DNA from 3 places in the Streptomyces sp. Je 1-369 genome. Region 1 is predicted to be linked to each of the others. Evidence: riboswitches for the same ligand, from Rfam matches in the RefSeq annotation. Region 1 holds a riboswitch; each other region holds the start of a gene.
The links. Region 1 has a riboswitch for thiamine pyrophosphate ahead of thiC (phosphomethylpyrimidine synthase ThiC). Riboswitches for the same ligand answer to the same signal wherever they lie in the genome.

Region 2: another riboswitch for thiamine pyrophosphate. It lies ahead of thiO (glycine oxidase ThiO); the one in region 1 lies ahead of thiC (phosphomethylpyrimidine synthase ThiC).
Region 3: another riboswitch for thiamine pyrophosphate. It lies ahead of NOO62_RS28870 (thiamine ABC transporter substrate binding subunit); the one in region 1 lies ahead of thiC (phosphomethylpyrimidine synthase ThiC).

What each region holds. Positions count from the first base shown of each region.
Region 1 covers NZ_CP101750.1:4,410,968-4,420,846, reverse strand. Annotated here, with positions in the region: gene NOO62_RS20120 (IclR family transcriptional regulator) at 144-857, shown strand; gene NOO62_RS20115 (SsgA family sporulation/cell division regulator) at 972-1,415, shown strand; gene NOO62_RS20110 (YibE/F family protein) at 1,531-2,928, opposite strand; TPP riboswitch at 3,000-3,155, shown strand; gene thiC (phosphomethylpyrimidine synthase ThiC) at 3,148-4,953, shown strand; gene NOO62_RS20100 (hypothetical protein) at 5,055-5,948, opposite strand; gene NOO62_RS20095 (metallophosphoesterase) at 6,129-7,184, opposite strand; gene NOO62_RS20090 (LacI family DNA-binding transcriptional regulator) at 7,426-8,547, opposite strand; gene hisC (histidinol-phosphate transaminase) at 9,024-9,879, shown strand, end outside.
Region 2 covers NZ_CP101750.1:2,442,726-2,452,604, forward strand. Annotated here, with positions in the region: gene NOO62_RS11170 (hypothetical protein) at 1-686, opposite strand, end outside; gene metF (methylenetetrahydrofolate reductase [NAD(P)H]) at 741-1,658, opposite strand; gene thiE (thiamine phosphate synthase) at 1,762-2,418, opposite strand; gene NOO62_RS11185 (Rv2175c family DNA-binding protein) at 2,495-2,860, opposite strand; gene NOO62_RS11190 (NAD(P)/FAD-dependent oxidoreductase) at 2,926-4,176, opposite strand; TPP riboswitch at 4,307-4,420, shown strand; gene thiO (glycine oxidase ThiO) at 4,418-5,632, shown strand; gene thiS (sulfur carrier protein ThiS) at 5,629-5,841, shown strand; gene NOO62_RS11205 (thiazole synthase) at 5,847-6,641, shown strand; gene pknB (Stk1 family PASTA domain-containing Ser/Thr kinase) at 6,745-8,703, shown strand; gene NOO62_RS11215 (deoxyribonuclease IV) at 8,788-9,672, shown strand; gene NOO62_RS11220 (sulfite oxidase-like oxidoreductase) at 9,692-9,879, opposite strand, start outside.
Region 3 covers NZ_CP101750.1:6,334,299-6,344,177, forward strand. Annotated here, with positions in the region: gene tsf (translation elongation factor Ts) at 1-513, shown strand, start outside; gene pyrH (UMP kinase) at 699-1,460, shown strand; gene frr (ribosome recycling factor) at 1,617-2,174, shown strand; gene NOO62_RS28860 (phosphatidate cytidylyltransferase) at 2,212-3,321, shown strand; gene rlmN (23S rRNA (adenine(2503)-C(2))-methyltransferase RlmN) at 3,414-4,520, shown strand; TPP riboswitch at 4,561-4,677, shown strand; gene NOO62_RS28870 (thiamine ABC transporter substrate binding subunit) at 4,754-5,839, shown strand; gene NOO62_RS28875 (ABC transporter permease) at 5,815-7,506, shown strand; gene NOO62_RS28880 (ABC transporter ATP-binding protein) at 7,506-8,534, shown strand; gene NOO62_RS28885 (LOG family protein) at 8,699-9,879, opposite strand, start outside.

The DNA of each region.
Region 1 (9,879 bases):
CCACGACCACCGGCCCAGCCACGAGCGCCGACCCACCCACGAGCACGAGCACGAGCCAAGCCACAAGCCCGGCCACGGGCCTCGGCGGCGCCCCCGCCGACCCTGCCGCCGGACCTACCCTCATCGGTTCCGTACAGCGGGCGATGCGGCTCCTGGAAGCCGCCGCGTCGCACCAGAGCGGCGCGCCCGCGAAGCAGTTGGCGCGGGAAGCGGGGCTCGCACTCCCCACCGCGTACCACCTGCTCCGCACCCTGACCCACGAGGGATATCTGCGCCGGGACAAGGGCCTGTTCGTGCTCGGCGAGGCGGCCGAGCGGCTGAGCAGCAGCGGAGCGCAGCAGGACCGGCGCGCACGGATCAACGAGACCCTCGCGCACCTGCGCGACACCCTCGGCGTTCCCGTGTACTTCGCCGTCTATCGAGAGGGGGAGATCGATGTCGTGGCCGTCGCGGACACCCCGGGCAACCCCGCCGTCGAGGAGTGGGCGGACTTCCGGGAGACGGGACATGCCCACGCGATCGGCCAGTGCCTGCTGGGCCAGCTCGACGACGAGGCGCGACAGAACCACCTCGATCGCTACCCGGTTCAGTCGATCACGCGCTACTCGGTCCGGGACGACCGCGCGTTCATCCGGCGGCTCGACGCGATGGAGCGCATGCGGCCCGTCGTGGAGCGGCAGGAGTACGCACTCGGGGCACTGTGCGCCGCCGTCCCGATCATGGCCGGCGACACCGCGGCGACCATGGCCATTTCCGTCCCCTCCGCACAAGCCGACCGACTGCTGCCGGCAGCCGAGAAGTTGCAACGGGAGATCGGAAAGCTACTAGGGACACTCGCCTTCTCTATCAGCATCTGAAAACTCACTCCTTGTGATCTGGTACTTACGTTGCGCAAGATGCGAGGGGTGTCAGGGAGCTGGTTCCTGGCCACGTGAGGGCCTCGAGGGCCAAGTGACGGGGTAGGGCGCGAGATGGGCGAGACCGAGACGGTGCAGGCAGAGGTCATGATGAGCTTCCTCGTTTCCGAGGAGCTGTCGTTTCGCATCCCGGTGGAGCTGCGATACGAGCTCGGGGATCCCTATGCCGTGCGGCTGACGTTCCACTTGCCGGGGGACGCCCCGGTGACGTGGACCTTCGGGCGGGAGCTGCTGATCGACGGGGTGGGCAGGCCGTGTGGGGACGGGGACGTGCGCGTCGAGCCCACCGATTCCCCGTTGCTGGACGAGGCCCTGATCAGGCTTCAGGTCGGCGGGGACCAGGCGCTGTTCAGGGTGGGTATTCCTCCGCTGCTCGCCTTCCTCGACCGTACGGACAAGTTGGTGCCGCTGGGGCAGGAGCGGGCACTCGCCGACTTCGATGCGGACCTCGACGAAACGCTCGACCGCATCCTCGCGGAGGAGCAGAACGCGGGTTGAACCGCTGACATAAACGGACGGAGGCCCACGGCATTTTGGTGCATTTCGAGAGCCGACGCCTGCGGCCCCGCAGCCGACGCTTGCGGCCATGCAGCCAACACCCGCGGTCCCACAGCTAACGCTTGCGGCGCCTTCCCTTTCCCCCGCGGGCGGCCCGGGTCGCCCCGATCGACGCGGTGCGCCCGGGCGTGGTGGAGCGGTCCGCCGAGACGACCAGGGCGGCCAGTGCGGTCGTGACCGGCACTGAGGCGACCAGACCGATCGAGCCGATCAGGGTGCGCACGATCTCCTCGGCGACCAGTTCGCTGTTGGCCACCGTGCCCACGCTGGACTGGGCGATGGAGAAGAGGAGGAGCAGGGGCAGTGCGGCGCCCGCGTAGGCGAGGACGAGGGTGTTGACGACCGAGGCGATGTGGTCGCGGCCGATGCGGATGCCCGCGCGGTACAGGCCGCGCCAGCCCATCGTCGGGTTGGCCTGATGCAGCTCCCAGACCGCGGAGGTCTGGGTGACCGTCACGTCGTCGAGGACACCGAGCGAGCCGATGATGACGCCCGCGAGCAGCAGGCCGCTCATGTCGATGGACGGATACAGGCCATGGATGAGGCCGGTGTTGTCGTCCGTGTTGCCGGTGAGCGCGGCCCAGCCGATGAAGAGCGAGCCGAGGAGGCCGATGAGGAGGAGGGAGATGAGGGTGCCGAGTACGGCGACGGAGGTCCGGGCTGTCAGGCCGTGGCAGAGGTAGAGCGCGATCAGCATGATGGCGCTCGCCCCGATCACCGCCACGACCAGGGGGTTCGAGCCTTGGAGAATCGCCGGCAGGATGAAGAACGTGAGCACCATGAAGCTGATGGCGAGGGCGACCAGGGCCATCACGCCGCGGAGTCGGCCCACGACGACGACGGCGAGCGCGAAGATGCCGGCCAGGAGCGCCATCGGGATCTTGCGGTTCACGTCGGTGACGGAGTACTGCAGTCCTTCGGGGGCCTTGGGCTCGTAGGCGACCACCACCTGTTGGCCCTGCTTCAGTTGGCGTGGCGAGTCGGGCTGGATGATCTCCGTGAAGGTGCGGCCCTTGTCGTCGCCGCTGGTGACCTTGACCGTCGCCTTCTTGCAGATGCCCGTGGCGGTGGACTGTGCGGACTGGCCCTCGGCGGTGGAGGTGTCGCCGTTCGGCGGGGTCTGCGAGGGGCTGAGGTCCTTGCAGGGCAGCTCCTGCACCTTCGTGACGCTCGCCGACTGTGTCTGCCGGTCGAAGCCGACGCCGGTGCGTTCGTGGCTCGGCGTGCCACCGGGCCAGAGCACCACGAGGCCCACGACGACCGCTGTGGCGAAGGGGATCAGTACCGCGGCGATGACCTTGCGCAGGTGCTGGGAGACCGGTGCGGCCGGGCCGTGGCTGTGGGAATGCCCGTGTCCGTGGCCGTCTCCGTGGCCATGTCCGTGGCCCTCCGGAGGCGTCCCGGAGGCGGGCGGCTGCGAGGGCGGCGGGGGCGGCGGCTCTGTGGTGGTCACTGCCCGATCATCGCAAGAACGGGAGGGGCCCTCTGTTCAGCGCGCCCGACATGACGCTAGCGTGGAGCCACCTTTGCAATCGCGGGAGCTCGGAGCACCGGGCTGAGAGGGCGCTGACCTCCGTACGAAGCGGCACAAAATGTGCACGAGCCGTACGGGATTCGCTGCGTCGACCGCCGAACCTGTTACCGGGTAATGCCGGCGTAGGGAGTAGGTCTCATGACCACATCGGACGCACGCACGCCTGCCTCGACGCAGAACGACCAGAACCACCAGGTCCAGAGCGACGAGGCCGGGAAGTCCATCGGCTGGCACAAGGCGTATGTCGAGGGTTCGCGCCCCGACCTGCGGGTGCCGGTCCGACAGGTGCACCTCACCAATGGCAAGGCCGTCACCCTGTACGACACTTCGGGTCCGTACACCGACCCGTCGGCCGAGACCGACGTCCGCCGCGGGCTGGCGCCGCTGCGGGAGAACTGGATCATCGCCCGCGGCGACACGGAGGAGTACGTGGGCCGTCCGCCGCGTCCCGAGGACGACGGCATCAAGCACACCTCGCCCCGCGGCGGGCTCAAGAACCTGGACGCGGTCTTCCCCGGCCGCCCCCGCCAGCCCCGACGCGGCCGTGACGGTCAGGCGGTGACGCAGCTCGCGTACGCCAGGCGCGGCGAGATCACGCCCGAGATGGAGTTCATCGGGATCCGCGAGGGCATGGACCCGGAGATCGTGCGGGAAGAGGTCGCCGCGGGCCGCGCGGTGATTCCCGCCAACGTGAACCACCCGGAGATCGAGCCGATGATCATCGGCAAGAAGTTCCTGGTGAAGGTGAACGCGAACATCGGCAACTCCGCGGTCACCTCCTCCATCGAGGAGGAGGTGGACAAGATGACCTGGGCGACCCAGTGGGGCGCCGACACGGTCATGGACCTCTCCACCGGCCGCAACATCCACACCACCCGCGAGTGGGTCCTGCGCAACTCCCCCGTGCCCATCGGCACCGTCCCCCTCTACCAGGCCCTGGAGAAGGTCGACGGCAAGGCCGAGGAGCTGACCTGGGACATCTACAAGGACACGGTCATCGAGCAGGCCGAGCAGGGCGTGGACTACATGACGGTCCACGCGGGCGTGCGCCTCCCGTACGTGCCGCTCACCGCGCGCCGCAAGACCGGCATCGTCTCGCGCGGTGGTTCGATCATGGCCGCCTGGTGCCTCGCGCACCACAAGGAGAGCTTCCTCTACGAGCACTTCGAGGAGCTCTGCGAGATCCTCGCGGCGTACGACGTGACGTACTCGCTCGGCGACGGCCTGCGGCCCGGTTCGATCGCGGACGCCAACGACGAGGCGCAGTTCGCCGAGTTGCGGACGCTCGGGGAACTCAACACGATCGCCAAGCGTCACAACGTACAGACGATGATCGAGGGCCCCGGGCACGTCCCGATGCACAAGATCAAGGAGAACATCGACCTCCAGCAGGAGATCTGCGAAGAGGCGCCGTTCTACACGCTCGGCCCGCTGACCACGGACATCGCGCCCGCCTACGACCACATCACCTCCGGCATCGGCGCCGCGATGATCGGCTGGTGGGGCACGGCCATGCTCTGCTACGTCACGCCGAAGGAGCACCTGGGCCTGCCCAACCGCGACGACGTGAAGACCGGCGTCATCACGTACAAGATCGCGGCGCACGCGGCGGACCTCGCCAAGGGGCACCCGGGCGCGCAGGACTGGGACGACGCGCTCTCGGACGCGCGCTTCGAGTTCCGCTGGGAGGACCAGTTCAACCTGGCCCTCGACCCGGTCACGGCGCGGGAGTTCCACGACGAGACCCTGCCGGCCGAGCCCGCGAAGACGGCGCACTTCTGCTCGATGTGCGGGCCGAAGTTCTGCTCGATGAAGATCTCGCAGGACATCCGGCGCCAGCACGGCGGCGACCTCGGCTCCGAGGACATCGAGGCGGGCATGGAGCAGAAGTCCAAGGAGTTCGCAGCCGCGGGCAACCGGGTCTATCTGCCGATCGCCGACTGAGAGCGATCGCCGACTGAGGCTCCGTGGTCCCGCCCCCCAGTGGGGCGGCGGGGCCACGAAGCGGTGGTGCGACCCCGAAGCGGTCCGGTTCGGCCGGGCCGCTACTCCGGCTTGTGGTCGGGCCCGCCGAAGTCGGGGCTGGAGAAGTCCGGGCTCGAGTAGCTCGGCCGCGGTCCTGCCGGGCCGCCGTCCGGGCTGCTGAACCCCGGCCTGTGATAGCCGAGTTGCGGCATGCGGCCACCGGCACCGCCGCCGCCCGGCTTCCCCGACGGCGTACGGCCGGCGGGAGCGCCGCCCGGCTCCGTCAGGGCCTCCCGGAGGAACGGCACGACGCCCCGCTCGAGGAGCGCCCGGCCCCAGTCTTCCCTGGCACGGGACACCTCCTCGAGCTGCTCGCCGTGGAGCCCCGCAGGGAGCGAGGTGGACCCGTTGCGCAGGGCGGTCAGGAGCAGACCGACCGCGGCGACCAGGATGGCCCCCGCGGTGAGCGCGCCGAACAGCCATCCCGCGGTGAGCAGGGTGTCCGCGAAGGCGGGCTCGGGGTTGAGCATCTTCAGGATGTAGCCGACGAGCAGGAAGATCGCGGCGGCCGTCCCCGCGAGGACGGGTGCGAGGACCGCGACTACGGCGATCGCGCCGGCGCCCGCCGCTGCCGCAGGTTCGGCGACCTCACCCATGGTGGTGGCGAGGCTGACGCCGCCGGAGCCCGACTCCGCGGCGCTCTGTCCGCTCCCTTCGCGGATCGAGGTGGATGTCGGTCGAGGTTCGCGCAACTCCTCGCGAACCTTCACGTAGTGCGCGTACTCAGCCGCGGCCGCGGCCGTGATCAGTGCTGTCGCGTTCAGGGCCATGGTGCGCAGTTGTTCGGTGTTGAGCCGCCGGCCCACTGCGGCGAGTTCGGGACGGTCAGGTGCGGTGCGCAGCGCCTCGTCGAGGATCCGCTCGTACTCGGGGCGGTCCTCATTGAGCAGGTGTGGAGCGCTGTTCATGTGCATCCCCCGATGCTCCGTAGGGCTGAGGCTCGCATGGCTACGAGCCGTTGGGCAGAAACGGAGGGGAGCCTGCTACGGATAAGCCGATGGTAGAGCCGTGACGGCACGCGGTGACAGGGGGTTTCCGGAAATTGCCCCCCTGGCCAGCGTGATCGTGTAGGGGGGCGGCTGCTCGCGGAACGCTCAGACGGGCAGCGGGAGTTGGCAGACCAGCAGCTTTCCGGCCATGGTCACTCCGCCGTCCATGGCGATGGCCAGGCCGTCGGCGTACACGTGCGGTCCCTCGATGACCGGACCCGCGCCGTCCGACTCGTCCTCGGAGCCGACGTCACCCAGGAGGTAGGGGATGGGGCTGTGACCGTGGACGATGCGTGTGCCGCCGTACATGTCGAGAAGTTCGCGTACGGCCGAGGGGCCCGACTCGTCGCGGAACGCGAAGCGCTTGGTGAACTTGCGGAAGAGGTCCCAGCAGTCGTCCGCGTCGTTGCGCGTGAGGGTCTCCCGGATGGTGTCGTTCACCGCCTCGATCGAGTCACCGTAATCCAGATAGGCGGTCGTGTCGGAGTGCACGAGCAGGTGGCCGTCGGCTTCCTCCATCGCGTCGAGGCGGGCCATCCACTGCAGGTGGTGGTCCTCCAGGCGCTCCATGTCGGTCTTCTGCCCGCCGTTCAGGAGCCAGGCGGCCTGGAAGGTGGCGGTGCCGGCGCCCGAATTCACCGGGGTGTCGCCGAAGCGTTTGGCGCCGAGCAGGAGCAGCTCGTGGTTGCCCATGAGCGCCTTGCAGTACCCGCCGGCGGCGGCGGCCTCCGCGGAGAGCCGCATCACGAGGTCGATGACGCCGATGCCGTCGGGCCCGCGGTCGGTGAAGTCGCCGAGGAACCAGAGGCGCGCGTTGCCCGCGGACCAGTTGCCCTCGGCGTCGAGGAGGCCCTGCTCCTGGAGGGCCGCGACGAGCTCGTCCAGGTAACCGTGCACGTCGCCGACGACGAACAGCGGGCCGTACTCCTCGTTCGCCCGCGGCTGCGGGGGCTCCGGCATGACCTGCACCTGGACGGTGTCACCACGGTTGATGACGGGCAGGTCGCGCTGGGTCGGGGTGTACCCCTCCTCCGGCGCCGCGCCTGGCTCGCCGGGGCTCGCCGGGGCGGGTCCGGTCGTCTCATGGACGTACGCGGGAACGCGGAAGTCGCGCAGCGTCGCCGTCCGCACATCGGGTCCCTGACCGGCCCCCTGAGTCATCGACCCCTCCACCACCATTGCGCCGCATCTGCACCGAGATCGGACTGCTTGGTCGCAGCGGCCCGCGGTGTCGTCCGCCCATCATAGGAATGCGGCTCCCGCTGTGTGGTGCACCAGGGGTGGTGAATCGGTGCCGGACCACGATTCACCGCGCTTTTCTCCCGAATTGGGCAGAGGTTTCCCCGCTGGTGGCGGGTTGGATGCCTACCTCTGCCCGGGTCGGGGGTATGGGCGGGAGCGATCAGCCGGAGCCGGGCGAGCGGGGCGGGCTGACCGTCGTGCGCGGCGGACGTCGCTCGGACGAGGTGCGCACGATCAGTTCGGTCGGTATCACCTGCTCGACCGGACGCCCCGAATCGAGGCCCTCGATGGCGTCGATCAGCAGCTGGACGACGGCTGTGCCGATGCGCCGCGGCTTGAGGGAGAGCGTGGTGATGGGCGGTTCGGTGGTGGCGTACACCGTCGACTCGCTGCAGCAGACGAGCAGCAGGTCGTCGGGGACGCGCAGGCCGTACCGCCGGGCGGCGGCGAGCAGGTCGGTGCCGTTGGGGTCGAAGAGGCCGTAGACGGCGTCGGGCCGGTCGGGCCTGGCGAGCAGCCGGTCGGCGGCGACGGCGCCCGCGCAGGGGTCGTGCGCGGGATAGGACTCGTAGACCGGGTCCTGGCCGACGCGTTCGCACCAGCGCAGGTAGGCGGTCGTGGACAGGTGGGTGTAGGTGTCCGTGGTGGTGCCGGTGAGCAGGCCGATCCGGCGGGCGCCGGCGGCGGCCAGGTGGTCGAGGATCTCCAGGACCGCGGCCTCGTGGTCGTTGTCGACCCAGGCGGTGACCGGCAGGGATCCTGCCGGGCGGCCGTCGGAGACCACCGGCAGGCCCTGTCGGACCAGCTCGCTGACCACGGGGTCGTGGTCGGAGGGGTCGACGACCACGGTGCCGTCGAGTGCGACGTTGGACCATACGTCGACGGGGCTGCGGCGGGAGGTGGCGGGCAGGATGACCAGGGCGTAGCCCCGGGCGAGTGCGGCCGAGGTGGCGGCTCTGGCCATCTCGGCGAAGTAGGCGAATTCGGTGAAGGTGAAAGGTTCATCCCCGTACGTCGTCACGGTCAGGCCGATGAGGCCCGACTTGCCGGTACGGAGGGTGCGGGCCGCGGCGGACGGGCGGTAGCCCAGCCGTTCTGCGACCTCGCGGACGTGGCGTCGGGTGGCGTCGGGCAGCCGACCCTTGCCGTTGAGGGCGTCGGAGACAGTCGTGATGGAGACACCGGCGGCGGCGGCGACGTCTCTGATGCCCGCTCGACTCTGCCGGTTGCCCCGGCGTGCGGTCTCCGCTCGGCTCACCTGGTGCTTCCCTGCTGCTGTCATGGCGAGCCGATAGTAGGGCTCATGGGGGTGGGTAGCAGGGACGCATATTCACTCGTTGACAGGCACGTTTCTGCATGGCAGAGGAGGGGCAATGGCCTTGGAATGCAAGGGAGTTGCCGGGTTCGAAGGGTAGCTGCCCCTGATCGTCGCGCGCGGACCTGCCAAAGGTGTCAGGTCTCGAAGAGGTCTCAACTCACCTTCACGAGGGACGCGCGCCACGGAGTGAGCTACCGGCGCGTGAGGGAGCGTGGGGCGCTCCCCCCTCTCCGCACGCCTTGGGCGGGCGACGGACCCGGGGGGGGATCCAGGGTGCGGATCCAGGGTGCGGATCGGAGGGGCGGATCGGAGGGGCGGATCCGGAGGGTTCGTACGCGGATTCCGGCAGGCCATTCGCAGCGGGGCCGAATCCTCATAAGGTAAGCAGTATTCGAACTGATGTGACGGCAAGAGCGTGCATGGCCCAGAGGAGGACTGCGGTGAGCGAGACGAACCCGAGGCTGCGTGCCGAGCTTGAGGGGATTCCCACCTACAAGCCGGGCAAGCCCGCTGCGGCGGCCGACGGTCCCGCAGCCTACAAACTGTCCTCCAACGAGAACCCCTATCCGCCGCTGCCCGGCGTGATGGAGAGCGCACTCGCCGCCGCCGGGTCCTTCAACCGTTACCCCGACATGGCGTGCACGGCCCTGATGAGCGAGCTGGCCGACCGCTTCGGAGTGCCCACGTCGCACATCGCCACCGGCACGGGTTCCGTCGGCGTCGCCCAGCAGCTGCTGCAGGCCACGTCGGGACCGGGGGACGAGGTGATCTACGCGTGGCGTTCCTTCGAGGCGTACCCGATCATCACGCAGGTCAGCGGTGCGACGTCGGTGCGGGTGCCGCTGACGGACGGCGAGGTGCACGACCTCGACGCGATGGCCGACGCCATCACCGACCGCACCCGGCTCATCTTCGTCTGCAACCCCAACAACCCCACGGGCACCGTGGTCCGCAGGGCCGAGCTGGAACGGTTCCTCGACCGGGTGCCGAGCGACGTCCTGGTCGTCCTGGACGAGGCGTACCGCGAGTTCATCCGTGACCCCGAGGTGCCGGACGGCATCGAGATCTACCGAGACCGGCCGAACGTCTGCGTCCTGCGTACGTTCTCGAAGGCGTACGGCCTCGCGGGACTGCGCGTCGGCTTCGCGGTCGCCCACGAGCCGGTGGCCGCCGCGCTGCGCAAGACGGCGGTGCCCTTCGGTGTGAGCCAGCTCGCGCAGGACGCGGCGGTGGCGTCGCTGCGTGCCGAGGACGAGCTGATGGGCCGGGTCGGTTCGCTGGTCAACGAGCGCACGC
Region 2 (9,879 bases), 2.0 Mb from region 1:
CCTCCGTAGGGGGCGTACTGCTGCTGGTCGCCGTAGGTGTCGTAGCTCTGCCGGGCGCCGTAGGTCTGCGTGCCGATGTACGGGTCGGAGTAGGCGGCGTACTGCTGGCCGCCCGTCTCGTCGTAGCTGTAGTTCTGCTGGTCGTAGCCGCCGAAGGCCGCCGCGTCGTAGCCGTAGCCCTCGCTCTGGTGGGCGTTGCCCGCCGCGGGCGGGGCGTGGGCCGCGTCGTTGTACACGCCGTACTGACCGGTGTCGTCGGGCATCGGCTCCGGCGCGTACACCCCGCCCCCGGGAACGTCGGGGACGTCAGGGATGTCGGGGCCGTGCGCGGGGGGCGGCGGGACCTGCTCGTACTCCAGGTCGGAGACCTGCAGCGTCGGCTCCTTGGCGGCGGCCCGCGCCGGTGCCCTGCGGCGCTTGCTCAGGCCCGGCCGTCCGCCGAGCGCCCAGCCGGTGGAGAAGCCCTTGCGGAACGACAGCGTCACGTACGTCTGGCCCGTGGCGAAGGCGATGGCACCCAGCCCGATGATCCACACCGACGGAATCAGCACGCCGACGACGACACCGAGGAAGCCGACGAAGGCCAGCAGGCGCCAGCGCAGCCTGGCCTTGTACTGCAACAGCACCTCGCCGAGCAGCCACAGCGCGACGAATGCGAACGCGATGTAGAGGACCGTCCAGCCCATGTACGCCCCTCTCCCCTGCGGCCGCCCGCTGGTACGGGTACGGGTACGACCGCTTCAGGCCTGGTGGTGCAGGCCCAGATTCTCGTAGATTTCCAGCGTCGCCGTGGAGTTGTTGAGCGTGATGAAGTGCAGCCCCGGCACACCTTCGGCCAGCAGCCGCGCGCAGAACTCCGTCGCGAACTCGATGCCAATGGAGCGTACAGCGGCGGGATCGTCCTTGACCGCGAGGATCCTCTCTTTCAGCTCGGCCGGGAACACGGCGTTGCTGAGCTGAGGCAGCCGGTCGAGCTGGCGGACGTTGGTGACCGGCATCATCTCGGGGATGATCGGCGTGGCGCAGCCCGCCGCCTCGACGCGGTCGCGCAGCCGCAGGTACTCCTCGGGGTCGAAGAACATCTGCGTGATCGCGTAGTCCGCGCCTGCCCGGCACTTGTCGATGAAGTGCCGGGTGTCGGTCTCCCAGTCGGGCGAGCGCGGGTGCATCGCCGGGAAGGCGGCGACGCCCACGCAGAAGTCGCCGGACTCCTTGATGAGTTCGACCAGTTCGGCGGCGTAGGTGAGGCCCTCGGGGTGGGCGATCCAGTCGCCGAGCGGGTCGCCGGGCGGGTCGCCGCGGACCGCGAGCATGTTCCTGATGCCCGCGTCCGCGTACTGCCCGATGATGTTGCGCAGCTCGGCCACGGAGTGGTCGACCGCCGTCAGGTGCGCGACCGGCGTCAGCGTCGTGTCGGCGACGATCTGCTGGGTCTCCTTGACCGTGCCGGTGCGGGTGGAACCACCCGCACCGTAGGTCACGGAGACGAAGTCCGGGGCGACCGCCTCGACCCTGCGCAGCGCGTTCCAGAGGTTCCGCTCCCCCTTCGGGGTTTTCGGCGCGGAGAACTCGAACGAGAACGTCGTCTTACCGGTCGCGAGCATGTCGCGAACCGTGCGCGCACGGTCAGTCCTGGTCGAAGCTGTGCCTAGGGCCATATGGGCAGGTTAGCCAGGCCCGGGCGGTCCCCCAACCGGGGCCGGAAGTTTTGGCCGGTTTGCCGGTTTCTTGTCCACGGATCGGACACTCCCGGGCCACGCCTCACCCGGCGTCGCGCAGCCGCTTCGCGAACTCCGCGGCCGCCGCTCCGGGGTCGTCGGCCTCGGTGATCGCCCGTACGACGACGACGCGCCGCGCGCCCGCGTCGAGGACCTCGTCGAGGTTGTCCGCGTCGATGCCGCCGATGGCGAACCAGGGGCGGTCCGTGCCGAGCGAGGCCGTGTACCTGACCAGGTCGAGGCCCGGGGCATGGCGGCCCGGCTTGGTGGGCGTGGGCCAGCAGGGTCCCGTGCAGAAGTAGTCCACGCCCTCCTGGACGGCGGCCGCGGCGGCCTCCGACTCGGCGTGCGTGGAGCGGCCGATCAGCACGTCGGCGCTGCCGCCGAGGATGGCGCGGGCCGCGGGGACGGGCAGGTCGCCCTGGCCGAGGTGCAGCACGTCGGCGCCGATGGCGTGGGCGACGTCCGCGCGGTCGTTCACGGCGAAGAGCTTGCCGTGCCTGCAGGCGGCGTCCGCGAAGACTCGGAGGTGCTCCAGCTCCTCGCCGGCCTCCATGCCCTTGTCGCGCAGCTGCACGATGTCGACGCCGCCCGCGAGGACGGCGTCGAGGAACTCGGGGAGGTCCCCCTGGCGCCTGCGGGCATCCGTGCACAGGTAGAGCCGGGCGTCGGCGAGCCGGTCGCGGCGGTCTGCGGCCATGGAGAGGTCCCCCCGTTGTCGGTGGTGTGCGGGCCGCGTGGGATCAGCGGCCCGCACACCGGACGATGTGTTCAGGTCAGACGGCGAGCGCCTGGGCGCGGCGCTTCACCTCCGTGCCGCGATTCTCGCTCAGCGCCTGCGCGGGGGTGCCGGGCAGGCTCGGGTCGGGGGTGAAGAGCCATTCGAGCATCTCTTCGTCGGAGAAACCGTCGTCCCGCAGGAGCGTCAGGGTGCCGCTGAGGCCCTTGACGACCTTGTCGCCGTCGATGAAGGCGGCCGGCACCTGGAGCGCCCGGTTCTCCCCGCGGCGCACGGCGATCACCTGGCCCTCCTTGACCAGCTGGCGCACACGGGTCACCTCGATGTCGAGCATCTCCGCGATGTCGGGGAGGTGCAGCCACTCGGGGACGAGAGCATCGGTCTTTGCGTCAATCTCGGTCACGGGTCAAGCGTATCTCCGGCCACTGACACGCACCGGGTGGCACCGCCCCACCGGCGAGCGGCCCGCTACAGCACCGCCTTCTTCAGCGGAATCGACGGGTCCGCCGTCAGTGCCGGGTCGAGGCGCGCACCCGACTCGATCAGCCGACGGCCCTGCGCCAGGTCCCTGGGGCGGCCCACGGCGAGAACCGCGACCAGGGCGCCGTCCCGCAGCCAGCACACCGACCAGGCCATGCCGTCCGGGTCCCCGCGCCACACCAGCTCGTCGGCCCCGGCGTGATGTCCCGCGTACTGCACGAAGCGGCCGAACTGCTCCGACCAGAAGTACGGCACGGGGTCGTACGCGGCCGGCGTCTCACCGATGATGTTCGCCGCCACCGTGCGCGGCCCCTGGAGTGCGTTGTCCCAGTGGTGCACGAGGAGCCGCTCGCCGTACCGGCCGGAGGGGAACGAGGCGCAGTCCCCGACCGCGTACACGTCCGGCGCCGACGTGCGCAGGCCCTCGTCGGTGACGACCTCGCGGTGCGTGCCGAGCTCGATGCCGGAGCCGGTGAGCCAGCCCGTCGCGGGCCGTGCCCCGATGCCGACGACGACGGCGGTCGCGGGCAGCGTGGTCCCGTCGGACAGGACGACGGCGCCGGGTTCGACGCGCTCCACGCGCGCGTGGGTGCGCAGGACCGCTCCGGAGTCCGCGTACCAGCCCGCCATGGGGGCCGCGACCTCCTCGGGGAGCGCCCCCGCGAGCGGCCTGCCCGCGGCCTCGACGACGGTGACGGAGCAGCCCGCCTCGCGCGCGGCGGTCGCGAACTCCGCGCCGATCCAGCCCGCCCCGACGACCACCACGTCGTGCTGCCCCGCGAGGACCGGGCGCAGCCGCGCGGCGTCGTCCAGGGTGCGCAGCAGGTGCACGCCGGGGATGTTCTCGGTGCCGGGCAGGCGGATCGGTTCGGCGCCGGTCGCGAGGACCAGGACGTCGTACGTGAGGGCCCCGTCGGCGGTGTCCAGCTCGTGGTCGGCGGGGCGCACGCCGGTGACCTCGCGGCCCAGGTCCAGCTCGATGCCGAGCGCCGGGAAGTCGATGTCGAAGGTGGAGCCCTCCGCCTTGCCGAGCAGCACCGCCTTGGACAGCGGTGGCCTGTCGTACGGCGGGTGCGGCTCGGCGCCGACGAGGGTGACCCGGCCCGTGAAGCCCTGCTCGCGCAGGGCCACCGCGGTCTGCACGCCGGCCATCCCGGCGCCGACGACCACGACGTGCCGCTCCGCCTGTCGCCGCTTCCCGCTCTGCTGCTGCTCGCTCTGCCTCTGCTGCTCGCTCACCCGATCACTCTAGGGCGGTTGTCGAGGGCGCCCTCAGGTGTGGTCGGGGAGATCTCTGACACAACGTCACCGCCCATACCCGGACAGCTCCCCTACTGCCGCACGAAGCGACGGGCTAGGGTGGCCCGTGCAGAGCACTCGCGGGAGCCCGGACGCACCGGGCTGAGAGGGAGGCTGGGACGGCCTCCGACCGTACGAACCTGATCCGGGTCATGCCGGCGAAGGGAGGGGCTGGACGCCCATGCATCCACGTACGACATCACCATCCGCCACCTCTGACGTCCTGATCGTCGGAGGCGGCATCATCGGCCTGGTCACGGCCTGGCGGACCGCGCAGCGGGGGCTCTCCGTGGCGGTCGTGGACCCCGAGCCGGGCGGCGGCGCCGCCCAGGTCGCGGCGGGCATGCTGGCCGCCGTCACCGAACTCCACTACGGCGAGCAGACGTTGCTCGGCCTCAACATCGCCTCCGCGCGGCGCTATCCGGCGTTCGCCGACGAGCTGACCGAGGCGAGCGGCCACGACCTCGGCTACCGCGCGTGCGGCACGCTCGCCGTCGCGCTGGACTCCGACGACCGTGCCCACCTGCGCGAACTGCACGCCCTGCAGCAGCGTTCGGGCCTGGAGTCCGAGTGGCTGAACGGCCGCGAGTGCCGTCGCCTCGAACCGATGCTGGCGCCGGGTGTGCGCGGCGGCCTTCGGGTCGACGGCGATCACCAGATCGACCCGCGGCGGCTCGCGGGCGCGCTCGTGGTGGCCTGCGAGCGGGCCGGTGTGGTCTTCCACCGCGCCTGGGCCGAGCGTCTGTCGGTCGTACGCGACCGTGCGCACGGCGTCGTCCTCGCGGACGGCACCGAGCTGGGCGCGGGTCTGACGGTCCTCGCGGCGGGCAGCCTCAGCGGGCGCCTCGCGGGCGTCCCCGACGACGTCCTGCCGCCCGTGCGCCCCGTCAAGGGCCAGGTCCTGCGTCTTACGGTGCCCGGGCCCTACGCCCCGTTCCTGAGCCGCACCGTGCGGGCCGTGGTGCGCGGCAGCCACGTCTACCTCGTGCCGCGCGAGAACGGCGAGCTCGTCGTCGGCGCGACCAGCGAGGAGCTCGGCTGGGACACCACGGTCACCGCGGGCGGCGTGTACGAACTGCTGCGGGACGCGCACGAGCTCGTGCCCGGCATCACCGAGCTGCCGCTGACCGAGACCCGCGCGGGTCTGCGCCCCGGCTCCCCCGACAACGCGCCGATGCTCGGCCCGACACGGCTCGACGGGCTCCACCTGGCCACCGGGCACTTCCGCAACGGCGTCCTCCTGACGCCCGTCACGGGCGACGTCATGGCGCACGCCCTGACCACGGGCGCGCTCCCGGAAGAGGCGCTCCCGTTCACCCCGCGCCGCTTCGACGGCGCGTCCCCCGAGATCTCCGCCCCGGCCCGCACGCAGCACGACACGGAGCAGCCCGCATGAGCACACCCTTCGCCGTCTCCGTCAACGGGGAGGAACGCGAGGTGGCCTCGGGCACCACGCTCGAAGCCCTCGTGGCCACCCTCTCCTCGGCGCACTCCGGTGTCGCCGCCGCCCTCAACGAAACCGTCGTCCCGCGCGCGCAGTGGCCCACCACGGCCCTCTCCGCGGGTGACCGCGTCGAAGTACTCACCGCCGTACAGGGAGGCTGAACACCATGGCAGACGACCCCTTCGTCATCGGCGGGCTCACCCTCTCCTCGCGCCTGATCATGGGCACGGGCGGGGCGCCCAGCCTCGACATCCTGGAGCGGTCCCTCGTCGCGTCCGGCACGGAGCTGACCACGGTCGCGATGCGCAGGCTCGACCCGGGCGTCCAGGGTTCCGTGCTCTCCGTGCTCGACCGGCTCGGCATCCGCGTGCTGCCCAACACCGCGGGCTGCTTCACGGCGGGCGAGGCCGTCCTCACCGCCCGGCTCGCACGGGAGGCGCTCGGCACGGATCTGGTGAAGCTGGAGGTGATCGCCGACGAGCGGACCCTGCTGCCCGACCCCGTCGAGCTCCTGGACGCCGCGGAGACGCTGGTGGACGACGGCTTCACGGTCCTGCCGTACACCAACGACGACCCGGTGCTCGCGCGGAAGCTGGAGGACGTGGGCTGCGCGGCGGTCATGCCGCTCGGGTCGCCCATCGGTTCCGGTCTCGGCATCCGCAATCCGCACAACTTCCAGCTGATCGTGGAGCACGCGCGCGTGCCGGTGATCCTCGACGCGGGCGCGGGCACGGCGTCCGACGCGGCGATCGCGATGGAGCTGGGGTGCGCGGGCGTGATGCTCGCCTCGGCGGTGACGCGGGCGCAGGAGCCGGTCCTGATGGCCGAGGCCATGCGGTACGGCGTGGAGGCCGGGCGCCTCGCGCACCGGGCGGGCCGCATTCCGCGTCGGCACTTCGCGGAGGCGTCCTCGCCCGCGGAGGGCATGGCACGCCTCGACCCGGAGCGGCCCGCGTTCTGAGCAGTCCCCCCAGGGGCTCCGCCTGTTACAGCTCGGCTGCAGTCCAGCCGTGAGGGCGCCCGCCCGGGACGAGGTGTCGGCGGCGGCTCGTAGACTCCCCTGCGTGGACACGACCCTTCAGGACCCGCTCGTCGGGCAGCTGCTCGACAGCCGTTACCGCATCGACGGGCGCATCGCGGTCGGCGGGATGGCCACGGTCTACCGGGCCGTGGACACCCGCCTCGACCGCGAGCTCGCGCTCAAGGTGATGCACCCGACGCTGGCGGCGGACGCCTCCTTCGTCGACCGCTTCATCCGCGAGGCCAAGTCGGTGGCCCGCCTCTCCCATCCGAACGTGGTCGGCGTTTTCGACCAGGGCACGGACGGGTCGTACGTCTATCTGGCGATGGAGTACATCGCGGGCTGCACCCTGCGCGACGTGCTGCGCGAGCGCGGGGCCCTGCAGCCGCGGGCGGCGCTCGACATCCTGGAGCCGGTCCTCGCCGCGCTCGGCGCCGCGCACCGCGCGGGCTTCGTGCACCGCGACATGAAGCCGGAGAACGTCCTCATAGGGGACGACGGCCGTGTGAAGGTCGCCGACTTCGGGCTGGTCCGCGCGGTGGACACCGTCACGAACACGACGGGCACGGTCCTCGGCACCGTCTCCTACCTCGCCCCCGAGCAGATCGAGCACGGCACGGCGGACACCCGCGTGGACGTGTACGCGTGCGGGGTCGTGCTCTACGAAATGCTGACCGGCGCCAAGCCGCACTCCGGGGACTCCCCCGCCCAGGTCCTCTACCAGCACCTCAACGAGGACGTGCCGCCCCCGTCGGCGGCCGTCCCCGGGCTCGCGTTCGCGCTCGACGAGCTGGTCGCCTCGGCCACGGCGCGCCATCCCGACGTCCGTCCGTACGACGCGGTGGCGCTGCTCGCCCAGGCCAGGGAGGCGCGTGCCGCCCTGACCGAGGAGCAGCTCGACGCGGTGCCCCCGCAGGCGCACCCGGCGGACCACGACGGCTCCGAGGACCGTACGAGCGTGATCCCGCGCGCGGCACGCTCCGTCCAGCTCCCGCTGCCCGCCGAGGGTGAGCGGAGCGGCGAGGACGCGTTGAACCGCACCAGCGTCCTGGCGACCCCGCCGCCGGGACCACCCGCTCCGCCCGCCCCCGCCCGGAGCTCCCGCAGGCGGTTCGACCCACGCCGCCGCACGCTCGTGGTCATAGCCGGCGTCCTGCTCGTCCTCGGCATCGGCACCGGCGTCTGGTACATCAACTCGGGCCAGTTCACGGAGGTCCCGCCGCTCCTCGCGAAGACCGAGGCGCAGGCGAAGCAGCGGCTCGACGACGCCGGGCTCGACGTGAAGGACATCAAGCGCACCTACAGCGACACGGACAAGCGCGGCACGGTCATGAAGACCGACCCCGCGTCCGGCGACCGCATCCGGCAGAACGACGGGGTGACGCTGACCATCTCCCTGGGCCCGGAGACCGTGAAGGTCCCTGACCTCGAGAACATCCCGCTGGCCAAGGCGGAGAAGGAGCTCAAGAACTCCGGACTCGCACCGGGCATGGTCACCAAGAAGTTCGACGAGTCCATCGACAAGGGCTCCGTGATCAGCACGGACCCGCGGTCCGGCTTCACCCGCAAGGCGGGCTCGGCCGTCGCCCTGGTCGTCAGCAAGGGCCGCCCGGTCGAGGTCCCCGACGTGACCGGCGAGTCCGAGGACGACGCGAGGGCCGATCTGGAGGACGCCGGGCTCAAGGTCGGGATCGCCCCGTCGCGGGTCAACTCCGACGAGGACAAGGGCGACGTCGCCAAGCAGTCGCCCGAAGCGGACGAGACGATCGCCGAGGGCGACACGGTCGAGCTGACGATCTCCAAGGGTCCGCCGATGGTCGAGGTCCCCGACGTCACCGGGATGAGCGTCGACGAGGCCAAGGAGGAGCTGGAGGGTGCGGGCTTCGAGGTGGACGAGGACCGCGGGCTGCTGGGGATCTTCGGGGACACGGTGAAGAAGCAGTCGGTGGACGGCGGCGACACGGCGCCCAAGAACTCGACGATCACCATCACGATCCGCTGAACCCGCGCGTCGAGTCCCGCACGCCGAGCCCCGCGCCCGGGCCCCCGGACGGGGCACCCCCGGGCGCGTGCCACCCTTGATGGCGTGAGCAGCAACATCTCCCCCAGCACCACGTCCCGCAACCCCGTGGGCGGTCACGTCCCGGTGGCCGGCGGACTCGCCTCCGTCGGCCTCTCGTACGCCAGGGACCTCGGCGCCGAGGCCGTCCAGGTCTTCGTCGCCAACCCGCGCGGCTGGGCCACCCCGCCCGGCAACCCGAAGCAGGACGAGGAGTTCCGCGCGGCCTGCGCCGCCGAGAGGATCCCCGCGTACGTCCACGCGCCGTACCTGATCAACTTCGGCTCGCACACCGAGGCGACCGTCGACAAGTCCGTGGACTCCCTGCGCCACTCGCTGCGCAGGGCGCGTGAGATCGGCGCGCTCGGCGTCGTCGTGCACACCGGGTCCGCGACCGGCGGCCGGGAGCGCGCCGTCGCCCTGGAACAGGTGCGCGAGCGCATGCTGCCGCTCCTCGACGAGCTGACGCATGACGACGACCCGTTCCTGCTCCTGGAGTCGACGGCGGGCCAGGGCGCCTCGCTCTGCTCCCGCACGTGGGACTTCGGCCCGTACTTCGAGGCGCTCGACTCGCACCCCAAGCTCGGCATCTGCCTGGACACCTGCCACATCTTCGCGGCGGGCCACGACCTGACGGGCCCGAGCGGCATGAAGCAGACCCTCGACCTCCTCGTCGACACCGTCGGCGAGGGCCGCCTGAAGCTCGTGCACGCCAACGACTCCAAGGACGTCGTCGGCGCCCACAAGGACCGTCACGAGAACATCGGAACCGGCCACATCGGCGAGGAGCCCTTCCGGGAACTGATGCTCCACCCCGCCACCGAGGGCGTCCCCCTGGTCATCGAGACACCCGGCGGCAAGGAGGGCCACGCGGCGGACGTGGCGCGCCTGAAGGAGCTGCGGAGCGTCTAGCCGCTCCAGCGGGAACTGCTCAGAGCTCGGGGCCGTCCCCGGGCTCTTCCTGGTACGAGTAGCGCTGTTCCAGCCAGGGGTCGCCCAGGTTGTGGTAGCCGCGCTCCTCCCAGAAGCCGCGGCGGTCCGCCGTCATGTACTCGACGCCGCGGACCCACTTGGGGCCCTTCCAGGCGTACAGGTGCGGCACCACGAGGCGGAGCGGGA
Region 3 (9,879 bases), 1.9 Mb from region 1:
GACCTCGACGCGCTGCTCGCGTCCGAGATCGAGGCCGGCAAGACCGTCCAGGCGTACGTCGACGAGGCCAACGCCAACCTCGGCGAGAAGATCGTCCTGGACCGCTTCGCGCAGTTCTCGGGCGCCTACGTCTCCGCGTACATGCACCGCACGATGCCCGACCTGCCCCCGCAGATCGGTGTCCTCGTCGAGCTGGACAAGGCCGACGCCGGTCTGGCCAAGGGCATCGCGCAGCACATCGCCGCCTTCGCGCCGAAGTACCTCACCAAGGAGGACGTGCCGGCCGACGTCGTCGAGACCGAGCGCCGCGTCGCCGAGGAGACCACTCGCGCCGAAGGCAAGCCCGAGGCTGCCCTCCCGAAGATCGTCGAGGGTCGCGTCAACGGCTTCTTCAAGGAGGCCACCCTCCTCGGCCAGCCGTACGCGCTGGACAACAAGAAGTCGGTCGAGAAGGTTCTCGCCGAGGCCGGTGTCACCCTGAAGCGCTTCTCGCGCATCAAGGTCGGCATCTGAGTCCGTACCGCGATCGACGGTAGACCCGTATAGGGTCGACAGCGGTCGCCCGCGCACGGTCCCGTGCGCGACGTACGACCGCAGGATCTGACGAGGAGGCCACTGCCGAGCATGGGATGCGAACGACACCCCACCGGCAGTGGCCTTCTTCGTATGTTGTGCCGAGTAAGAGAAGCGAGAACCACATGACCACCCAGGCCGACTCGAAGAGTGATGACGGCAAAGTTGCCGGACGCTTCCTGCTGAAGCTCTCCGGCGAGGCGTTCGCCGGTGGGGGCGGCCTCGGGGTCGACCCCGACGTGGTGCACGCCATCGCCCGGGAGATCGCCGCCGTCGTCCGTGACGGCGCCCAGATCGCCATCGTCATCGGCGGAGGCAACTTCTTCCGCGGTGCCGAGCTCCAGCAGCGCGGCATGGACCGGGCCCGCTCCGACTACATGGGCATGCTCGGCACCGTCATGAACTGCCTCGCGCTGCAGGACTTCCTGGAGAAGGAAGGCATCGACTGCCGCGTCCAGACCGCCATCACCATGGGGCAGGTCGCGGAGCCGTACATCCCGCTGCGCGCCGTGCGCCACCTGGAGAAGGGCCGTGTGGTCATCTTCGGCGCCGGCATGGGCATGCCGTACTTCTCCACCGACACCACCGCCGCGCAGCGCGCCCTGGAGATCGACGCCGAGGCGCTGCTGATGGGCAAGAACGGCGTGGACGGCGTCTACGACTCCGACCCGAAGGCCAACCCCGACGCGGTGAAGTTCGACTCCCTCGGCTACGGCGAGGTCATCACGCGCGACCTCAAGGTCGCCGACATGACCGCCATCACGCTGTGCCGGGACAACAAGCTGCCCATCCTGGTCTTCGAGCTGCTCTCCGAGGGCAATATCGCGCGGGCCGTCAAGGGTGAGAAGATCGGCACACTCGTGGGCGACCAGGGAAGCCGGGCCTGACCCCGAGGGACCTGGGCCAGCCTCAAGGAACGTCTGGGAGACGGGCCTTGAGGGGATGGACAAAGCCCTGCCGGTCGGACACCGTGCAGGAAAGAGACGCGACGCAGCCGGCCGCCCCGTGCTAGCCGGGCCACTCAAGACACGCAGGAGCAAGTGGTGATCGAAGAGACCCTCCTCGAGGCCGAGGAGAAGATGGAGAAGGCCGTCGTGGTCGCCAAGGAGGACTTCGCCGCGATCCGCACCGGCCGTGCGCACCCGGCGATGTTCAACAAGATCGTGGCTGACTACTACGGCGCGCTGACGCCGATCAACCAGCTGGCCTCGTTCTCGGTGCCCGAGCCGCGGATGGCCGTGGTGACCCCGTTCGACAAGAGCGCGCTGCGCAACATCGAGCAGGCCATCCGGGACTCCGACCTCGGCGTCAACCCGAGCAACGACGGCAACATCATCCGGGTGACCTTCCCCGAGCTCACCCAGGACCGCCGCAAGGAGTTCATCAAGGTCGCCAAGACCAAGGCCGAGGACTCCAAGATCTCGATCCGGTCGATCCGTCGCAAGGCCAAGGAGGCCTTCGACAAGGCGATCAAGGACGGCGACGTCGGCGAGGACGAGGGGCGCCGCGCCGAGAAGGAGCTCGACGACACCACCGCGAAGTACGTCGCCCAGGTGGACGAGCTGCTCAAGCACAAGGAAGCCGAGCTGCTCGAAGTCTGAGCCGAGGCTCGAGTCCGAGGAATCAGGAAATCGATCCGTGAACGACTCTTCCTGGGGGGCGCCGCCCAGAACCGGGTATTGGGGGCCGTCCGACCAGGGGCCCGGCCAGGGGGCGACCCCGCCGGGTCCCGCGTACGATGCGCAGGACGCGCTGTTTCCGTCCGAGACGCAGCCCATGCCCATCGTGCCCGACGTACCCGTGACCGGCGGAGACCAGGACGACGACCGGGGGGCCACTCGGATGGGCGGCCCCCTGTTCCGTGACGAGCCTCCGCAGGAGCCCATGCCCAGCGCACCACAGCCGCAGCCCGCCCCGGCCGCACCGCAGAAGAAGAGCGCGGGCCGCGATCTCGGGGCAGCCATAGGAGTCGGTGTGGGACTCGGCGCGGTGATCATCGCGTCGCTGTTCATCGTGAAGGCCGTCTTCATCGGCGTCATAGCGGTCGCCGTCGTGGTCGGTCTGTGGGAGCTCACCTCCCGCCTGGAGGAGCGCAAGGGCATCAAGGCGCCCCTCGTGCCGCTCGCGGTGGGCGGCGCGGCGATGGTCGTCGCGGGGTACGTGCGCGGGACCGAGGGCGCGTGGGTCGCGATGGCGCTCACCGCGCTCGCCGTCCTCGTCTGGCGCATGACGGAGCCGCCCGAGGGCTATCTGAAGGACGTCACGGCGGGGGTCTTCGCGGCCTTCTACGTCCCGTTCCTCGCGACCTTCGTGGCGCTGATGCTCACCGCGGACGACGGTCCGCAGCGGGTCCTCACGTTCCTGCTCCTGACCGTGGTCAGCGACACGGGTGCGTACGCGATCGGCTGGCGCTTCGGCAAGCACAAGCTGGCGCCGCGCATCAGCCCCGGCAAGACCCGTGAGGGCCTGGTCGGCGCGGTCACCTTCGCGATGGCGGCGGGCGCGCTGTGCCTGCACTTCCTCATCGACGACGGTGTGTGGTGGCAGGGCCTGGTGATCGGCTTCGCCGTCGCGGCGAGCGCCACGCTCGGCGACCTCGGTGAGTCGATGATCAAGCGCGACCTCGGCATCAAGGACATGGGCACGCTGCTGCCCGGCCACGGCGGCATCATGGACCGCCTGGACTCCCTGCTGCCGACCGCCCCAGTGGTGTGGCTGCTGCTCGTGGCGTTCGTGGGGTCCGGCTGACACGGGGTCTGACCTGCGTAGATGTGCGTGAGGGGTTCGTTGTCCACAGGGCGGCGGGCCCCTTGTCGTATGTCTGCGACACTGGAAGGACCATGCCTGTACCCGGAGAACTCACTTTCGTCGCGCCCCGCGGTGCCAAGAAGCCCCCGCGGCACATCGCTGACCTCACGCCCGCCGAGCGCAAGGAAGCCGTCGCCGCCACTGGCGAGAAGCCGTTCCGTGCCAAGCAGCTGTCGCAGCACTACTTCGCGCGGTATGCGCACGACCCGGCCGAGTGGACCGACATTCCGGCCGGGTCGCGCGAGAAGCTGCGGGAGGCGTTGCTGCCCGATCTGATGTCCGTGGTGCGGCACATCAGCTGTGACGACGACACGACGCGCAAGACGTTGTGGCGGCTGTTCGACGGGACGCTCGTCGAGTCGGTGCTCATGCGGTATCCGGACCGGGTCACCATGTGCATCAGCTCGCAGGCGGGCTGCGGCATGAACTGTCCGTTCTGTGCCACGGGACAGGCCGGTCTCGACCGGAACCTGTCGACCGGTGAGATCGTGCATCAGATCGTTGATGGCATGCGTGCGCTCCGGGACGGTGAGATTCCGGGCGGGCCCGCCCGGCTGTCGAACATCGTGTTCATGGGCATGGGCGAGCCGCTGGCCAACTACAACCGCGTGGCCGGGGCCATTCGACGCCTCACCGACCCCGAGCCCGACGGCCTGGGGCTCTCGCAGCGCGGGATCACCGTGTCGACCGTGGGTCTCGTGCCCGCCATCCACCGGTTCTCGGACGAGGGCTTCAAGTGCCGGCTCGCGATCTCGCTGCACGCGCCGGACGACGAGCTGCGCGACACCCTCGTGCCCGTCAACACGCGGTGGAAGGTGCGGGAGGTGCTGGACGCGGGGTGGGAGTACGCCGCGAAGTCCGGGCGCCGGCTCTCCATCGAGTACGCGCTGATCCGCGACATCAACGACCAGGCCTGGCGTGGTGACCGGCTCGGGCGGCTGCTGAAGGGCAAGCCCGTGCACGTCAACCTCATTCCGCTCAACCCGACGCCGGGCTCCAAGTGGACGGCCTCGCGGCCCGAGGACGAGAAGGCCTTCGTGGAGGCCATCGCCGCCCACGGTGTGCCGGTCACGATCCGGGACACCCGGGGCCAGGAGATCGACGGGGCGTGCGGCCAGCTGGCGGCGGCCGAGAGGTAGTCTGGCGGGCGTACGGCTCCGTACGAGTACACACATCTGCATATTCCGACAGGGGAGCGCCACAGCGCTGAGAGTGCGGCCACTTGGACAGGTGGGCCGCAGACCCTCTGAACCTCGCCCAGGTCATTCTGGGTAGGAAGTTCGGGCATCACTCAAGCTGTAGCGCCCTGCCCGCGTGCCATTGGCGTGCGGGCGGGGCCGCGTCTTCTCCTGGTCACCCAGGAGGAAAGTCAGTGAGCAGCACCAAGAAGGTCACGTTCACCGCCGTGGCGGTGGGCATCGGGCTCGTCGCCGTCTCCGCGTGCGGCAGCTCCGACGGTGGGTCCGGCACATCCGACTCGAAGAGTGTCACCCTCGTCAGTCATGACTCCTTCAATGTCTCCAAGGACGTGTTGAAGGACTTCGAGAAGCGGTCCGGGTACAAGGTCAAGGTCCTCAAGGACGGTGACGCGGGTGCCGCCGTGAACAAGGCGATCCTCTCCAAGGACAACCCCCAGGGCGACGTCTTCTTCGGCGTCGACAACACGCTGCTCTCGCGGGCGCTCGACAACGGGCTCTTCCAGTCCTACGAGGTCAAGGGCTCGGACGAGGTCAAGCCGGAGTTTCGGGTCGACGGGGGCAAGCATCGCGTCACGCCCGTCGACAGCGGTGACATCTGCGTCAACTACGACAAGAAGTACTTCGCCGACAAGAAGCTCGCGCCGCCGAAGTCCTTCGCTGATCTGACCGAGCCCGCTTACAGGAACCTGCTCGTCACCGAGAACGCCTCGACCTCGTCGCCCGGCCTCGGCTTCCTGCTCGGCACCGCCGCCAAGTACGGGGACGACGGCTGGACGGGGTACTGGAAGAAGCTCAAGGCCAACGGCGTCAAGGTCGTCGACGGCTGGGAGCAGGCCTACAACGAGGAGTTCTCCGGGTCCGCGGGCGGCAAGAAGGCCAAGGGGGACCGGCCGCTCGTGGTCTCGTACGCCTCCTCGCCGCCCGTCGAGGTCCTCTACGGCAAGCCGCAGCCCAAGCAGGCGCCGACCGGCGTCGCGACCGGCACGTGCTTCCGCCAGGTCGAGTACGCGGGCCTGCTCAGCAACGCCGGGAACGAGAAGGGCGGCAAGGCGCTCCTCGACTTCCTTGCGAGCCAGGAGTTCCAGGAGGACATGCCGCTCAGCATGTTCGTGAACCCGGTCCGCGAGGGCACCAAGCTGCCGAAGCTGTTCACCGAGCACGGCGTGACCGTCGACGCGCCGCAGACCATGGACCCGAAGAAGATCGCCGACAACCGCGAGCCGTGGATCAAGTCGTGGACCTCGCTCGTACTGAAGTAGCGAAACCCCGTCCACACGCGGGGTCCCGGCGCGGGAGCGCGGCGCGGCTCGGTCTGATGGCCGTACCCGTCGCGTTCTTCGCGCTCTTCTTCGCCTACCCGGTCTCGGCGATCGTCGCACGCGGGCTGCACATCGGCGGCGTCTGGCAGTTCGGGCGGATCACGGACGTGCTCGGGGAGTCCGACATCCGGCACGTGCTGTGGTTCACCACCTGGCAGGCGCTCGCGTCGACGGCGCTGACGCTGCTGATCGCGCTCCCCGGCGCGTACGTCTTCGCGCGCTTCGACTTCCCGGGCAAGCGGGTGCTGCGGGCCGTCGTCACCGTGCCGTTCGTGCTGCCGACGGTCGTCGTCGGCACGGCGTTCCTCGCGCTGATCGGGCGGGGCGGGCTCTTCGACGAGCTGTGGGGCGTACGCCTTGACACCACGGTGTGGGCGATCCTGCTCGCGCACGTCTTCTTCAACTACGCCGTCGTCGTACGGACCGTGGGCGGCCTCTGGTCACAACTCGACCCGCGCCAGGAGGAGGCCGCGCGGATGCTCGGCGCCTCCCGGTGGACGGCGTGGCGGACGGTGACGCTGCCCGCGCTCGCACCGGCCGTGGCGGCCGCCGCGCTCATGGTCTTCCTCTTCACCTTCACCTCCTTCGGCGTGGTGCAGATCCTCGGGGGTCCGGCGTACTCGACGCTCGAAGTGGAGATCTACCGGCAGACCGCGCAGCTCCTCGATCTGCCGACGGCCGCCGTCCTGACCCTCGTGCAGTTCGCCGCGGTCGGCCTGATCCTGGCGATCCACGCGTGGACGGTGCGGCGGCGCGAGAGCGCGCTGAAGCTCGTCGACGCGTCCGCCGTGGCACGCAGGCCGCGTGGCGCCGGGCAGTGGACGCTGCTGGGGTTCGTCATGGTGACGGTTGTGCTGCTGATCCTGTTGCCGCTCGGTGTGCTGGTTCAGCGGTCCTTCGACGGGCCCGACGGCTTCGGGTTCGCGTACTACAAGGAGCTGACCTCGGCGGACGGCGGTGCCTTCCTCGTGCCGCCGATCGAGGCGATCGGGAACTCACTGCAGTACGCGATCGTCGCCACGGCCATCGCCGTGGTGATCGGTGGGCTCGCGGCCGCCGCCCTCACGCGGCGCGCGGGGCGTCTCGTGCGCGGGTTCGACGCGCTGCTCATGCTGCCGCTCGGCGTGTCGGCCGTGACCGTCGGCTTCGGGTTCCTGATCACGCTCGACAAGCCGCCGCTCGACCTGCGGTCCTCCTGGATCCTGGTGCCGCTCGCCCAGGCCCTGGTCGGCGTGCCCTTCGTCGTACGCACCATGCTGCCCGTCCTGCGCGCGGTGGACGGCAGACTCCGCGAGGCGGCGGCCGTGCTCGGCGCGTCGCCGCTGCGGGCGTGGCGCGAGGTCGACCTGCCGATGGTGTGGCGGGCGCTGCTGATCGCCGCCGGGTTCGCCTTCGCCGTCTCGCTCGGCGAGTTCGGGGCGACGGTCTTCATCGCACGGCCCGACAACCCGACGCTGCCGGTCGCCGTGGCCCGCCTCCTCGGCCGCGCGGGCGACCTCAACTACGGCCAGGCGATGGCCCTCTCGACGATTCTCATGGTGGTGTGCGCGGTGTCCCTGCTGCTCCTGGAACGCGTACGGACCGGCCGCACCACGGGGGAGTTCTGATGACGGACGCACTGCTGAGCCTGCGGGACGCGACGGTACGGTTCGGGGCGCGGGCCGTGCTCGACGCTGTCGACCTCGACGTCGCCGAGCACGAGATCGTCTGTGTGCTCGGGCCGAGCGGCAGCGGCAAGTCGACGCTGCTGCGGGCCGTCGCCGGGCTCCAGGGGCTCGACGCGGGGCAGGTCGTCCTCGACGGGCGCGACCAGCGCGGGGTGCCCGCTCACAAGCGGGGCGTCGGCCTCATGTTCCAGGACCACCAACTCTTCCCACAGCGCGACGTGGCGGGCAACGTCGCGTTCGGGCTGCGCATGCACGGGGCGTCGCGCGGCGAACAGGCCGACCGGGTCGCCGAGTTGCTGGAGCTCGTCGGCCTCCCGAAGGCGCAGCGGCGTGCGGTGAGCGCGCTGTCCGGTGGTGAGCAGCAGCGGGTGGCGCTGGCGCGGGCGCTCGCGCCGCGGCCCCGGCTGCTGATGCTCGACGAGCCCCTCGGCCAGCTCGACCGCTCGCTGCGGGAGCGCCTGGTCGTGGAACTCAGGGAGCTTTTCGACGAGTTGGGTACGACCGTCCTTGCCGTGACGCATGACCAGGGCGAGGCCTTCGCGCTCGCCGACCGCGTCGTCGTCATGCGGGACGGGCGGATCGCCCAGTCCGGGACGCCGCTGGAGGTGTGGCAGCACCCGGCCGACGAGTTCGTGGCACGTTTCCTCGGCTTCGACAACGTCGTACGGGCGGCCGTGACGGGCGAGGCCGCCGACACGGTGTGGGGCAAGGTCCCCGTCCCCGTGGGCACTCCGGCCGGGCAGCGCCAGATTCTGGTGCGGCCGGCCGGGGTGCGGCTCGTGCCCGCCGAGGAGGGGCTGCCTTGCGTGGTCACGGCGCGGACCTTCCGCGGCACGCATGTCGCCGTCCACCTTCAGCCGGTGGACGGGCCGCGCCTTGAGGCGGCGTGTGCGTTGCGGCGGGCGCCCGAGGTGGGGGAGACGGTGGGCGTCGGGTTCGATGCGGAGGATGTGGTGGTGCTCGGCTGAGGGGCGCTCGGCCGGGGGTGCTCGGCTGGGGGAGCGGCAGTTGCTGGACTTCTGGCTGGAGCGGGCTTCGTTCGTGTGAGCCGGTGCGCGTGGTTGTGGTGCGGGTGGCGTGTGGTTGCCGTGGTTGCGGGTGCGGTCGGTGGTGCGGCCGGTGGTGTGGTCGTTCAGGTCGTGTGGGGCGGCGTCGCGCCGAGCCTTCGCAGGGCGTCAGGGGCGTCCTCCACCCGGTCCACCAGGGCGATCCGGGACTCCATCGAGCGGTCACGGGCCAGCGACCGCAGCAGGGGCCACACCGGCAGGTGTTCGGTCCAGTGGGCGCGGTCGACCAGGACCATGGGGGTGGGCTCGCCGCGGGACTCGTAGTAGTTGGGGGTGGCGTTGTCGAAGACCTCCTGGACGGTGCCCGCCGCGCCGGGAAGGAAGACGACGCCCGCGTTCGAGCGGGCCAGGAGGCCGTCCTCGCGGGTGGCGTTGGCGAAGTACTTGGCCAGGTGCGAGGCGAACGGGTTCGGGGGCTCGTGGCCGTAGAACCACGTCGGGATGCCCACGGAGGCGGCGCCGTCGGGCCACCGCTCCCGGACCGCGAAGGCCGCCCGCGCCCACTCCGTGATCGAGGGCGTGAACGACGGGGCCTTGGCCACGAGTTCGAGGGACTCGTCCAGCATCGCGTCGTCGAGGGGTGCCGCGTAGGCGCCGAGGTTCGCCGCCTCCATCGCGCCGGGGCCGCCGCCCGTCGCGACGGTGAACCCCGCGCGGGCCAGCGCGCGGCCGAGCCGGGCCGCTCCCGCGTAGGCCTCCGTGCCGCGGGCCATCGCGTGCCCGCCCATGACGCCGACGACCGCGGCCCCGACGAGGAGCTCGTCGAGAGCGTCCGAGATGGAGTCGTCGTGTATGGCGCGCAGCATCGACGAGAAGACGTCGCCGTCGGCCTTGGTCCGCTGGAACCAGTCGTACGCGTGCGCGTCCGGCGTCGCGTCGTACCCACCGTCGGCGAGGCCGGCGAACAGGTCGTCGGGGGAGTACAGCAGGCCGCGGTACGGGTTGAACGGCAGTCCCGGCACGGGCGGGAAGACCAGCGCGCCGCCCGCCCGCACCTTCGCCGCCGCGTCCTCCCGCATGGGGCAGCCGAGGAAGACGGCGCCCGCGACGTCGGCCGCGAGGAGGGCGGAGGTGCGTTCCGTCAGGTCGACGGCCTGGACGCGGCACCCCGCGAGGGCGCCGCGGCCGGTGACCTCGTCGAACTCGGAGAGGGTCTCGATCTCGCGGTCCCCGGCGGGGAGTTGCGGGGCGGACTCGGGTGTCGCGGGAGACGCAGGTGTCTCGGGCGACGCGGGTTCGGGAGTCG